DNA from 2 places in the Micromonospora sp. WMMC273 genome. Region 2 is predicted to be linked to the other one. Evidence: predicted binding sites of a transcription regulator. Region 2 holds the regulator's gene; the other holds the start of a gene.
The links. Region 2 encodes HrcA, which represses chaperone genes, less so after heat shock. Its sites were predicted from a motif close to GGTTNGCACNCTCNNNNNGAGNGTGCNAACC; they were not measured.
Positions count from the first base shown of each region.

Region 1: the regulator HrcA is predicted to act here: its motif matches at 1,979-2,009, upstream of groES (co-chaperone GroES).

Region 1 is NZ_JAPZBE010000001.1:5,300,885-5,307,254, forward strand. Features, by position in the region: gene groL (chaperonin GroEL) at 1-1,461, opposite strand, end outside; gene groES (co-chaperone GroES) at 1,532-1,846, opposite strand; gene O7611_RS24515 (class I SAM-dependent methyltransferase) at 2,101-3,300, shown strand; gene ybaK (Cys-tRNA(Pro) deacylase) at 3,357-3,836, shown strand; gene O7611_RS24525 (sugar ABC transporter substrate-binding protein) at 4,041-5,144, shown strand; gene O7611_RS24530 (ATP-binding cassette domain-containing protein) at 5,247-6,059, shown strand; gene O7611_RS24535 (sugar ABC transporter permease) at 6,056-6,370, shown strand, end outside.
Region 2 is NZ_JAPZBE010000001.1:4,667,313-4,673,682, reverse strand. Features, by position in the region: gene O7611_RS21555 (enoyl-CoA hydratase-related protein) at 51-836, opposite strand; gene hemW (radical SAM family heme chaperone HemW) at 856-2,079, shown strand; gene O7611_RS21545 (DUF4870 domain-containing protein) at 2,119-2,739, opposite strand; gene hrcA (heat-inducible transcriptional repressor HrcA) at 2,972-3,994, shown strand; gene dnaJ (molecular chaperone DnaJ) at 4,068-5,213, shown strand; gene O7611_RS21530 (16S rRNA (uracil(1498)-N(3))-methyltransferase) at 5,215-5,949, shown strand; gene O7611_RS21525 (SDR family NAD(P)-dependent oxidoreductase) at 6,076-6,370, opposite strand, start outside.

The DNA of each region.
Region 1 (6,370 bases), 630 kb from region 2:
GGCCAGGTCGACGTACTCGCCGGTGGCGGCGTCGAGGCCGTGGCCCCAGTCCTGGCCGACGACCTTCTGCACCACCACGTAGCCGTCGTGGCCGGCGTTCTGGGCGATCCAGCGCAGCGGCTCGACGAGCGACTTGCGCACGATCGAGACGCCGACCTTCTCGTCACCGGTGAAGCCCAGGTCGTCGTCGAGCGCCGGCAGGATCTGGGCCAGGGCGGCGCCGCCACCCGGGACCGTACCCTCCTCGACCGCGGCCTTGGTCGCGGCGATGGCGTCCTCGATGCGGTGCTTGCGCTCCTTCATCTCGACCTCGGTGGCCGCGCCGACCTTGATCACAGCGATGCCGCCGGAGAGCTTCGCCAGCCGCTCGGCCAGCTTCTCCCGGTCCCACTCGGAGTCGGAGGCCTCGATCTCCTTGCGGATCTGCGCGACCCGGTCGGCGACCTCGGCGGACTGGCCGCCACCGTCGACGACAGTGGTGTTCTCCTTGTCGACCACGACGCGGCGGGCGGTGCCCAGCACCTCCAGGCCGACCTGGTCGAGCTTGTAGCCCAGCTCCGGGGCGACCAGCTCGGCACCGGTGAGGATCGCCATGTCCTGGAGCATCGCCTTGCGGCGGTCGCCGAAGCCGGGGGCCTTGACCGCGCAGACCTTGACGGTCTTGCGCAGCGCGTTCACCACGAGCGTCGACAGGGCCTGGCCCTCGACGTCCTCGGCGACGATGAGCAGCGGCTTGTTGTTCTGGAGGACCTTCTCCAGCAGCGGCAGCAGCTCCTCGATCGCCGAGATCTTCTGGGTGGTGATCAGGATGTACGGGTCCTCCAGGACCGCCTCCTGCGCCTCCAGGTCGGTGACGAAGTTCGGGGAGATGAAGCCCTTGTCGAACTGGAGACCCTCGGTCACCTCCAGCTCGGTGGTGAGCGCGGAGCCCTCCTCGACGGTGATGACGCCGTCGCGGCCGACCTTCTCCATCGCCTCGGCGATCAGCTCGCCGATCGCGGCGTCCTGCGCGGAGACGGTCGCGACGTGCGCGATCGACTCCTTGCTGGAGACCTCGACGGCCTTGCCGAGCAGCGCCTCGGAGACCTTGGCGGCCGCCGCGTCGATGCCCCGCTTCAGGCCGGTCGGGTTGGTGCCGGCGGCCACATTGCGCAGGCCCTCACGGACCATCGCCTGGGCCAGCACGGTGGCGGTGGTGGTCCCGTCGCCGGCGACGTCGTTGGTCTTGGTCGCCACCTCCTTGACCAGCTGCGCGCCGAGGTTCTCGTACGGGTTGGTGAGCTCGATCTCCTTGGCGATGGTCACGCCGTCGTTGGTGATCGTGGGCGCACCGAACTTCTTGTCCAGGACGACGTTGCGCCCGCGCGGGCCGAGGGTGACCTTCACCGCGTCCGCGAGGGCGTTGACACCGTGCTCCAGCAGGTGCCGGGCGTCGTCCGAGAAGCTGAGGATCTTCGCCATCAGTATCCCTTCGAAGCGACGTTGCCCCGGCCCGGCGAGCCGGACCGGGGCAACGACACTGATCGGTTGCTTACTTCTCGATGACCGCGAGGACGTCGCGGGCGGAGAGCACCAGGTACTCCTCGCCGGCGTACTTGACCTCGGTGCCGCCGTACTTCGAGTAGAGGACGGTGTCGCCGACCTTCACGTCGATCGGCACGCGGTTGCCCTTGTCGTCGATCCGGCCCGGGCCGACAGCGAGGACGGTGCCCTCCTGCGGCTTCTCCTTGGCGGTGTCGGGGATCACGATGCCCGAGGCGGTGGTGGTCTCGGCCTCGTTCGCCTGGACCACGATGCGGTCCTCGAGCGGCTTGATCGCAACCTTGGTCGCGGTAGTCACGGGCATACCCTCCCGGGTACTTGGTGTCGTTGCCGGCCGGCACGCCGACCAGCGTCAATCTGCCACATGCCACCGGGCGGGGCCGTCGTCGCGGGTGCCGGTCCGCCTGGCGCTCAACCCCCGGGCACGAGGCTCGGGCGTTGGCACCCTCAGGGTGAGAGTGCTAATCGCAGGTTATTCCTCGGCTAGCACTCCGTCAAGGAGAGTGCCAACGCGTCGCCCTCCGTGTCGCGCCGGAACCGGGCCGGGAGAATGAGCGCGTGGATCTCGACCAGCTCGCCGCGCTGCGTACCCCCGAGGGGTCGGCGGCGCTCGCCGCGGCCGAGCGGGTGGCCGGCGGCGACCCGCTGGCGGCGGCGGCCGCGCTGCGCTCGGCCGGCATCCCCGGCGGGCTCGCGGCGGCGGCACTGACCCAGGCGGAGCTGCGCCGCCGGGCGGCCGGCAAGTTCGGCCCGGTCGCGGCCGGGATGTTCCTCACCCGGGCCGGGCTGGAGCAGGCCACCCGGCGCGCGGTCGCGGACCGGCGCGCCGCGCGGCTGCGCGCCGCGGGCGTGACCACGCTGGCCGACCTGGGGTGCGGGCTGGGCGCCGACGCGCTCGCCGCGGGCCGCGCCGGCATCCGGGTGTACGCGGTGGAGGCCGACCCGCTCACCGCCGCGATGGCCGCCGCCAACGCCGAGGCGGCCGGGCTCGCCGACCTGGTGACCGTCTCCTGCGGTGACGCCACAGCGTTCGACGTGCGCCCTGTCGACGCGGTGTTCTGCGATCCGGCGCGGCGGCGGGCCGGCACCGGGCGGCGCGTCTTCGACCCGAACGCCTACTCCCCGCCGTGGGACTTCGTCACCGGCCTGGCCGCGCGGGTGCCGCGGACCGTGGTGAAGGTGGCGCCGGGGCTCGACCACGCGCTGATCCCGGCGGGCGCCGAGGCGGAATGGGTGAGCGTGGACGGCGACCTGGTCGAGGCGGCGCTCTGGTGCGGTGACCTGGCCGAGGTCCCGCGCCGCGCCACAGTGCTGCGCGAGCGCGACGACGCGGTGTCGCTCCTCACCGGCACGGGCGGGCAGGAGGCGCCGGTGGGACCGGTCCGGCGGTTCCTCTACGACCCGGATCCGGCGGTGGTCCGGGCGCACCTGGTCGCCGAGCTGGCCACCGACCTCGACGCGACGCTCGCCGACCCGTCGATCGCCTACCTGTACGCCGACGAGGCCCGGCCCACCCCGTTCGCCCGCTGCCTGGAGATCACCGACGTGCTGCCGTTCTCGCTGAAGCGGCTGCGCGCGCTGCTGCGGGAGCGGCGGGTCGGCCGGGTCGAGATCCGCAAGCGCGGGTCGGCGCTGGAGCCGGAGAAGCTACGCCGTGACCTGCGGCTCTCCGGCGAGGCGGCGGCCGACCTGGTGCTGACCCGGGTCGCCGGCGGCCCCACGGTGCTCGTCTGCCGGCCGGTTCCGGCGGGCGGCTGACCCGCGGCGCGCGGTTTCGGCTCGCGGCGGGCCGGCGACCGGGCTAGCTTGATCCGGTGGCGGGCCCTGGCACTCCGGCGATCGCGTTGCTGAGCAAGCGGAAGATCGCCCACAGCACCCACACCTACGACGTCTCGCCGGACGCGCCGAACTACGGCGCGCTCGTCGCGACCGCGCTCGGGGTGGCACCGGAGCGCGTGTTCAAGTCGCTCGTCACCGAGGTCGACGGCGGGCTGACGGTGGCGGTGGTGCCGGTGACCGGCGAGCTGGACCTGAAGGCGCTCGCCGCCGCGGCCGGCGGCAAGCGGGCGACGATGGCGGACCGTACGACGGCCGAGCGGGCGACCGGATACGTCCGCGGCGGCATCAGCCCGCTGGGGCAACGCAAGCGGCTACCGACAGTCATCGACGCCTCCGCGCTGACACACCCGACCGTGTACGTCTCGGCGGGCCGCCGAGGGTTGCAGGTGCAGCTCGCGCCGACCGATCTGGTGGCGCTCACCGGGGCGACGACGGCATCGATCGCCGCCGCCTGAGCGGGCTCGTGACGGTACGTGTGGGAGCGTTCCCGGAGCGCGCTCTCCAGGCGGTGTCCCGCGGGTGACAACCGCGTTGCTGAATTGTTACCGCCGCCAACAAACTTCTGACCTCGGCAGTCTTGCGGTGCATGGGAAGCGGGGAATACGTTGCCGGGCACAACAAAACATCACCACTCCCCCACCTCCGAAAGGACCCTGCACATGCGCAAGGGCTTCCTCACCTTCGCGGCCGTCGGTCTCCTCGCGACCGGCAGCATGGCCGCCTGCGGTGACAACGGCGGTTCTTCCGACGAGGCCGGCGGCTCCAACGCCAAGAAGCCGAAGATCGGCGTGATCCTGCCGGACAGCAAGTCCTCCGCCCGCTGGGAGGGCGCGGACCGCAAGTACCTGAAGGCGGCGTTCGACGCGGCCGGCGTCGAGTCCGACATCCAGAACGCGCAGAACGACAAGACCGCGTTCCAGACCATCGCCGACCAGATGATCACCAGCGGCGTCAACGTCCTGATGATCGTCAACCTGGACTCCGGCACCGGCAAGGCCGTGCTCGACAAGGCCAAGTCGCAGGGCGTCGCAACCATCGACTACGACCGGCTGACCCTGGGCGGCTCCGCCCAGTACTACGTCAGCTTCGACAACGAGGCGGTCGGCAAGCTCCAGGGCGAGGGCCTGAGCAAGTGCCTGACCGACAAGGGCGTCAAGAACCCGTCGATCGCGTACCTCAACGGCTCGCCGACCGACAACAACGCCACCCTGTTCAAGAACGGGTACGACTCGGTACTCAAGCCGAAGTTCGACTCGAAGGAATACACCAAGGTCGCCGACGACCCGGTACCCGCGTGGGACAACGCGCAGGCCGCCACCATCTTCGAGCAGCAGATGACCAAGGCCGGCGGCAAGATCGACGGCGTGCTCGCCGCCAACGACGGTCTCGGCAACGCGGCCATCTCGGTGCTGAAGAAGAACAAGCTCAACGGCAAGGTCCCGGTGACCGGTCAGGACGCCACCAAGGAGGGCCTGCAGAACATCCTCGCCGGCGACCAGTGCATGACCGTCTACAAGGCGGTCAAGAAGGAGGCGGACGCCGCCGCCGAGCTGGCCATCGCGCTCGCCAAGGGCGAGAGGAAGGACACCGGCCAGACGGTCAAGGACCCGGAGGGCAACCGGGACGTGCCGGCCGTGCTGCTGGAGCCCAAGGCCATCTACAAGGACAACGTCAAGGACGTGGTGGCCGACGGCTACGTCACCAAGGAAGAGCTCTGCACCGGTGCCTTCGCGAAGCTCTGCACCGACGCCGGCGTGAGCTGACCCACCCGCCTCAGGCGGCGCCGCCCGGCACGGGAGACCCGTGCCGGGCGGCGCCCGCGCCGGACGGGATCCGAGACCTCCCTCCGCCCAAAGGAGAACCCCGTGTCCGCAACCCCCCTGCTGGAGCTACGCGGGATCGACAAGAGCTTCGGTCCCGTCCAGGTGCTGCGCGACGTCGCCTTCGCCGCGCACCCCGGCGAGGTGACCGCGCTCGTCGGCGACAACGGCGCCGGCAAGTCGACCCTGGTCAAGTGCATCAGCGGCATCCACCCCACCGACGCCGGCGAGTTCCTCTTCGACGGGCGGCCGGTGACCATCAACAGCCCCCGGGACGCCGCCGCGCTCGGGATCGAGGTCGTCTACCAGGACCTCGCGCTCTGCGACAACCTCGACATCGTGCAGAACATGTTCCTCGGCCGGGAGAAGCGCAGCGGCATCGTGCTCGACGAGCCGACCATGGAGCAGATGGCCGCCGAGACGCTCGCCGGCCTGAGTGTGCGCACCGTGAAGTCGCTGCGCCAGCACGTCGCCAGCCTCTCCGGCGGCCAGCGGCAGACAGTCGCCATCGCCAAGGCCGTGCTCTGGAACAGCCGGCTGGTCATCCTGGACGAGCCGACCGCAGCGCTCGGCGTCGCGCAGACCGCCCAGGTGCTGGAGCTGGTGCGCCGGCTGGCCGACAACGGCCTGGCCGTGGTGCTCATCTCGCACAACATGAACGACGTCTTCGCCGTCTCCGACCGGATCGCCGCGCTCTACCTCGGCCAGATGGTCGCCCAGGTGAAGACCACAGACATCACCCACTCGCAGGTGGTCGAGCTGATCACCGCCGGCCGATCCGGCAGCCTCGGCCTCACCGGCGAGCCGGGCGGCAACGGCGCCGCGCCCGCCGACACCACCCCAGGAGCCGTCCGATGACCGCCATCGTCGTGAAGAAGGAAGGCCCGGCCGGCGTCGCGCCGACACCGACCCTGAACAGCCACGTGAACAACTACTGGCGCCGCGTACGCGGCGGCGACATCGGCGCGCTCCCCGCTGTGGTCATGCTCGTGGCGCTGGCGGTGGGCTTCTCGATCGCCCGCCCGTCGTTCTTCACCGCCGGCAACCTGGCGAACCTGTTCACCCAGGGCGCGGCGGTCACGCTCATCGCCATGGGCCTGGTCTTCGTCCTGCTGCTCGGCGAGATCGACCTCTCCGCCGGCTTCGCCAGCGGCGTCTGCGCCGCGATC
Region 2 (6,370 bases):
GGCGGGCCCCACCTCGGCCGCAATGGCTCCCGCGGGGCCCGCCGCGCACCTCAGTCTCCGGCGGGCACCCAGGCGGCGGGACGCTTCTCCCGGAACGCCATGACGCCCTCGCGTCCCTCGTCGGAGAGGAAGTACCCGGTCGACAGCGCGGCCAACTCGGCGATCTCGGCCCGCAGGTCGGTCCCGGCGGGCCGGCGCAGCAGCTCCTTCGCCCCGGCCAGCGCCCCCGGCGCGCCCTTCACCAGCGAGTCGCAGTAGCGCCCGACGGCGGCGTCCAACTCGTCGGCCGGCACCGCGGCGGTGACCAGGCCGATCTCGGCGGCGCGGCGGCCGTCGAACGTGTCGCCGGTCAGGTACAGCTCGGCGGCGGCCCGCTGGCCCAGCCGCGGCAGCACGGTCGCCGAGATCACCGCCGGAATCACGCCGATCCGCACCTCGGTGAACGCGAACGTCGCCTCCTGCGCGCAGACCGCCAGGTCGGCGGCGGCGATCAGGCCCAGCCCACCGGCCCGGGCCGGCCCGGCGACCTTCGCCACCACCGGCTTCGGGCACTCCCGCACCGCCACCAGCACGTCGCCGAGCATCCCGGCGGGCACCGTGCCGCTGGCGTACGCGGCGGCGGTCTCCTTCAGGTCGGCGCCGGAGCAGAAGACCGGGCCGGTGTGGTCGAGCACGATCGCGCGTACCGCGTCGTCGGCGACCGCGTCGGCCAGCCCGGCCAGCAGCTGGGTCATCAGGGGCGTGGAGAGCGCGTTGCGGTTGTGCGGGCTGTCCAGGGTGAGGGTGGTCACCCCACGGGCCGTGGCGACTCGCACGAGAGCGTCCGGAGAGGTCATGCCGGGCACACTAGTGGCCATGCCCGGCGTCCTTCCAGAAGGCGAACCCGTCCCGCGCGACGGATCGCTGCCCGCCACCGCCCGCCGCGACGTCGGCGCGCGCGGTTTCGGCGTGTACGTCCACGTGCCGTTCTGTGCCAGCCGGTGCGGTTACTGCGACTTCAACACGTACACCGCCGCCGAGCTGGGCGGCGGGGCGAGCCGGGAGACGTACGCCGACTCGGTGCTCGCCGAGCTGGAGCTGGCCGCCCGGGTGCTGGGCGACTCGCCGCCGCCCCGGGTCGACACCGTCTTCGTCGGCGGCGGCACGCCCACCCTGCTGCCCGCCGACGACCTGGCCCGGATCCTCGACGGCATCGACCGGGTCTGGGGGCTGGCCGCCGACGCCGAGGTGACAACCGAGGCCAACCCCGAGTCGGTGAGCCCGGAGTCGCTCAAGACGCTGCGGGCGGCCGGCTACACCCGGATCTCGCTCGGCATGCAGTCCGCCGCTCCCGGGGTGCTCGCGGTGCTGGACCGGCGGCACAGCGCGGGCCGGGCCACCGCCGCCGCGCTGGAGGCGCGCGACGCGGGATTCGAGCACGTGAACCTGGACCTGATCTACGGCACGCCGGGCGAGACGGCCGACGACTTCGCCGCCTCGCTGGCCCAGGTGGTCGACGCGGGCGTGGACCACGTCAGCGCGTACGCCCTGATCGTGGAGGACGGCACCCGGCTGGCCGCGCGGATGCGACGCGGCGAGTTGCCGTACCCCTCCGACGACGTGGCAGCGGACCGCTACCTGGCCGCGGAGGCCGCGCTCGGCGAGGCCGGATTCTCCTGGTACGAGGTGTCGAACTGGGCCCGCTCGGCGGCGGCGGCGTGCCGGCACAACCTGCTCTACTGGACCGGCGCCGACTGGTGGGGCCTGGGCCCGGGGGCGCACAGCCACGTCGGCGGCGTGCGCTGGTGGAACGTCAAGCACCCGAGCGCGTACGCGGCGCGGCTGGCCGAGGGCGCCTCGCCCGCGCTGGCCCGGGAGCGGCTCACTCCGGACGAGCAGCACATGGAGGACGTGATGCTGCGGGTACGGCTCGCCGCCGGCCTGCCGCTGGACGTGCTGGACGAACCCGGCCGGGCGGGCGCCGAGCGGGCCCGGGACGCCGGGCTGCTCGACGCCGGGGCGTACGCGCGAGGGCTCGTGGTGCTGACGCTGCGGGGCCGGCTGCTGGCCGACGCGGTGGTACGCGACCTGCTGCCGTGACCGGCACCGGCCGGCCGCCCCCTCGGCCGGCCGGCGGTGTCACTTGATGAAGTTGTAGGTCATCGGGTAGCGGTAGAGCACACCCTCGTTGGCCTTGACCCCGCCGATGATGCCGAAGATCAGCGGCACCAGCCAGACCAGCATCGGGACGAAGAACAGGATCCCGCAGGTGATGACCGTGATCACCCAGGCGAGCACGCTGGCGATGGTCCAGGTGATCTGGAAGTTCAGCGCCGAGACCGCGTGGGCGCGGACCGTCGGGGACTGCTGACCCCGGGCCATCATCGCGATCAGCGGGGCGACCCAGCCGAGCAGACCGCCACCGACGATGACACCGGCGGCGCCGCCGAAGTGCGCCACCAGGGCCCACGTCTTCTCGTCGTTGTTGGCGTAGGAGGCCGGGCCGTACCCGCCACCGGCGGGGTAGCCGGGCGTGCCACCCGGCGGGGGGTAGCCGCCCGGCGGGGGGTAGCCGCCGCCCGGGGGCGGGTAGCCGCCCGGGGGCGGATAGTCACCGGGCGGGGGATAGCCGCCGGCGCCCGGCGCCCCGGACAGTGGAGCGGTGGGCGGTTCGCTGCCCGGCGACGAGCCGTAGGGCGCCGACGGGTCGGGCTGGGGGCCGGAGTCCCCTGCCCCTGGAGGGCGAGGAGGTTCTGTCATGGTCGCCACGGTAGGGGCACCGGTCAACTCGCACCAGAGCGACACAGACCGACGATGACCGGCTGTTCGGCCCTGGTGGGCGGCGCTGTGTGGTGGGCCGCACCGCAGGTCCGTCAGGCGATCATCGCGTCGGCGGGGGTGCCGACGTAGACTGGCACTCGCTACAGTCGAGTGCCAGCCGCCCGGCGGATGCCGCGTGCCGGCCCGGCCGAGGTGCGTCAGGAGGTGGGGAATGGGTCTCGACGACCGCAAACTCGCCGTGCTGCGCGCGATCGTCGAGGACTACGTCGCCACGCAGGAACCGGTCGGCAGCAAGGCCCTGGTCGAGCGGCACCAGCTCGGCGTCTCGCCCGCCACCGTGCGCAACGACATGGCGGTGCTGGAGGAGGAGGGCTACATCCGGCAGCCGCACACCAGCGCCGGCCGGGTGCCCACCGACCGCGGCTACCGCCTCTTCGTCGACCGGCTGTCCCGGGTCAAGCCGCTCAGCCCGGCCGAGCGCCGGGCGATCGAGCGCTTCCTGGTGGGCGCTGTCGACCTGGACGACGTGGTGCACCGTACGGTCCGGCTGCTCGCCCAGCTCACCCGTCAGGTGGCGGTGGTGCAGTACCCGAGCCTGGCCCGGTCCAAGGTGCGCCACCTGGAGCTGGTGCCGATCTCCACCACCCGGCTGATGGTCGTCATGATCGCCGACACCGGCCGGGTCGAGCAGCGGCTGGTCGAGCTGCCCGCCCCGGTGCCCGCCGACGACGTGACCGACCTGCGCCGGCTGGTGAACGAGAAGCTGGTCGGCAGCCAGCTCGCCGAGACGCCGCCGCTGGTGCAGGCGCTCGTCGACGAGTCCGCGCCGCACCTGCGCCCGGCCATGACCACGCTGTCCACCGTGCTGCTGGAGACGCTGGTCGAGCGGCACGAGGAACGCCTCGCGCTGGCCGGCCAGGCCAACCTCACCCGGGGCGGCCTGCTCGACTTCCAGGGTTCGCTGCGCCCCATCCTGGAGGCGCTCGAAGAAGAGGTCGTGCTGCTCAAGCTGATCGGCGAGACCGAGCCGAGCACCACCCGGGTGCTCATCGGCGACGAGAACGAATTCGACAACCTGCGGGCCGCCTCGGTGGTCAGCACCGGGTACGGACCGGGCAGCACGATCGTCGGTGGACTCGGCGTGCTCGGGCCGACCCGGATGGACTACCCCGGCAATATCGCCATGGTGAGGGCCGTGGCACGCTACGTGGGCGAACTGCTGGCCCAGAACTGACCAGTCTGGGCCGACGGCCGGTTCCGGCCGACGACCGGAGCGACGCGAGACGAACATGAGGACACCTAACGCAGTGGCCAGGGACTACTACGGCATTCTCGGCGTGAGCCGGGACGCCTCCGACGACGAGATCAAGCGCGCCTACCGCAAGCTGGCGCGGCAGTTCCACCCGGACGTCAATCCGGACCCGGAGGCCCAGGAGAAGTTCAAGGACATCAACGCCGCGTACGAGGTCCTCTCGGACGACCGGAAGCGGCAGATCGTCGACCTGGGCGGCGACCCGCTCGCCCCGGGCGGCGGTGGCATGGGCGGCCCGGGCGGTCCCGGCGGCGCCGGCCCGTTCGTCGGCTTCCAGGACATCATGGACGCGTTCTTCGGCGGTGCCGCGGGCGGCAGCCGTGGGCCGCGGCCGCGTACCCGCCCCGGCGCGGACGCGATCCTGCGCCTGGAACTGGACCTCAACGAGACCGCGTTCGGCGTCGAGGCGCCGATCACCGTCGACACCGCGGTGCTCTGCACCACCTGCTCCGGCGCCGGCACCGCCGCCGGCACCCACCTGGCCACCTGCGAGGCGTGCGGCGGCCGGGGCGAGGTGCAGTCGGTGCAGCGGACCTTCCTCGGTCAGGTGGTCTCCGCCCGGCCGTGCACCGTCTGCCAGGGCTACGGCACCACCATCCCGCACCCCTGCCCGACCTGCGCCGGTGACGGCCGGGTACGCACCCGCCGCTCGCTGACCGTCAAGATCCCGGCCGGGGTCGAGGACGGCATGCGGATCCGCCTGGCCCAGCAGGGCGAGGTCGGCCCCGGTGGCGGCACCGCCGGTGACCTCTACGTCGAGATCCACGAGCGGCCGCACGACGTCTACTCCCGCAAGGGCGACGACCTGCACTGCCGGGTCACGGTGCCGATGACCGCCGCCGCGCTCGGCACCCGGCTGACCATCAAGACGCTGGACAGCGAGGAGACGGTCGACGTCAAGCCCGGCACCCAGCCCGGCAGCACACTGCGGTTGCGCGCCCGGGGCGTACCGCACCTGCGCGGCACCGGCCGGGGTGACCTCTACGTGCACCTGGACGTGCGTACCCCGACCAAGCTCGACGCCGACCAGGAGCGGATGCTGCGCGACTTCGCCAAGACCCGCGGCGAGGAGGTCGCCGAGCTGACCAAGCAGGGCGGCTTCTTCTCCCGGATGCGCGACGCCTTCAACGGGCACGCCTGAGGTGTCCGCGCCGCTGTTCCTGGTCGAGGCGCTGCCCACCGGTGACACGCTGACGCTGGACGGCCCGGAGGGCCACCACGCGGCCACCGTGCAGCGGCTGCGTGTCGGCGAGGAACTGGTGCTCGCCGACGGCCGGGGCGGCACCGCCGCCGCGGTGGTCACCGCCGTCGGCCGCGGCACGCTCGACCTGCGGGTCACGAGCCGGGGGTACGCGGACGCGCCGGTACCCCGGCTCGTCGTGGTGCAGGGCATTGCCAAGGGCGACCGGGGTGAACTGGCCGTGCAGGCGATGACCGAGGTCGGGGTGGACGAGATCGTGCCCTGGGCGGCGTCCCGCTCGGTGGCGCAGTGGCGCGGCGAGCGGGGCGAACGGGCCCGGCAGAAGTGGGTCGCGACCGCCCGCGAGGCGGCCAAGCAGGCCCGCCGCCCGTGGCTGCCGGTGGTGGCCGGCGCGCCGGACGAGTCCACCGCCTCGGTGGCCCGCCGGATCGCCGGCGCGGCCGGCGCGTTCGTGCTGCACGAGGGCGCGCAGGACCGGCTGACCACAGTCGACCTGCCGGCCGCCGGGGAGGTCGTGCTGGTGGTCGGCCCGGAGGGCGGCATCGCCGACCACGAGCTGGCCGCGTTCGCCGAGGCGGGCGCCCGCACGGTCCGCCTGGGCCCGTCGGTCCTGCGTACGTCCACGGCAGGCGTGGCAGCCCTGACAGTCCTGGCCACCCGCCTGACCCACTGGTAACCCCCGCGCCCGCCCTCTTTTCGGTGCGCGCTGATCTTGCAGTTTCGGCCCGTGCTGCGCCCCTTTTGCTGCGTCTTGCCCGGGCCGAAAGTGCAAGATCGCGGGGGTCAGGGGCGAGGGTGGGGGTCAGGAGCGGAGGTAGGAGGCGCCGTTCAGGTCGATGATGGTGCCCGACGCCCACTCGGCCTCGGGGCCGGCCAGCCAGTACACCGCCGCGGCGATCTCCTCCGGCCGGGCCACCCGGTGGAACGGAGACTGGGCGCGTACCGCCTCGCCCCGCTCGCTCTTCAGATGCTCGTTCGTCATGTCGGTCTCGACGAAGCCGGGCGCCACGCAGGCCACAGCGATGCCGTACGGCGCCAGGGCCACCGCCAGCGACTGGGCCATCGCGTTCATCCCGGCCTTGCTGGCCCCGTACGCC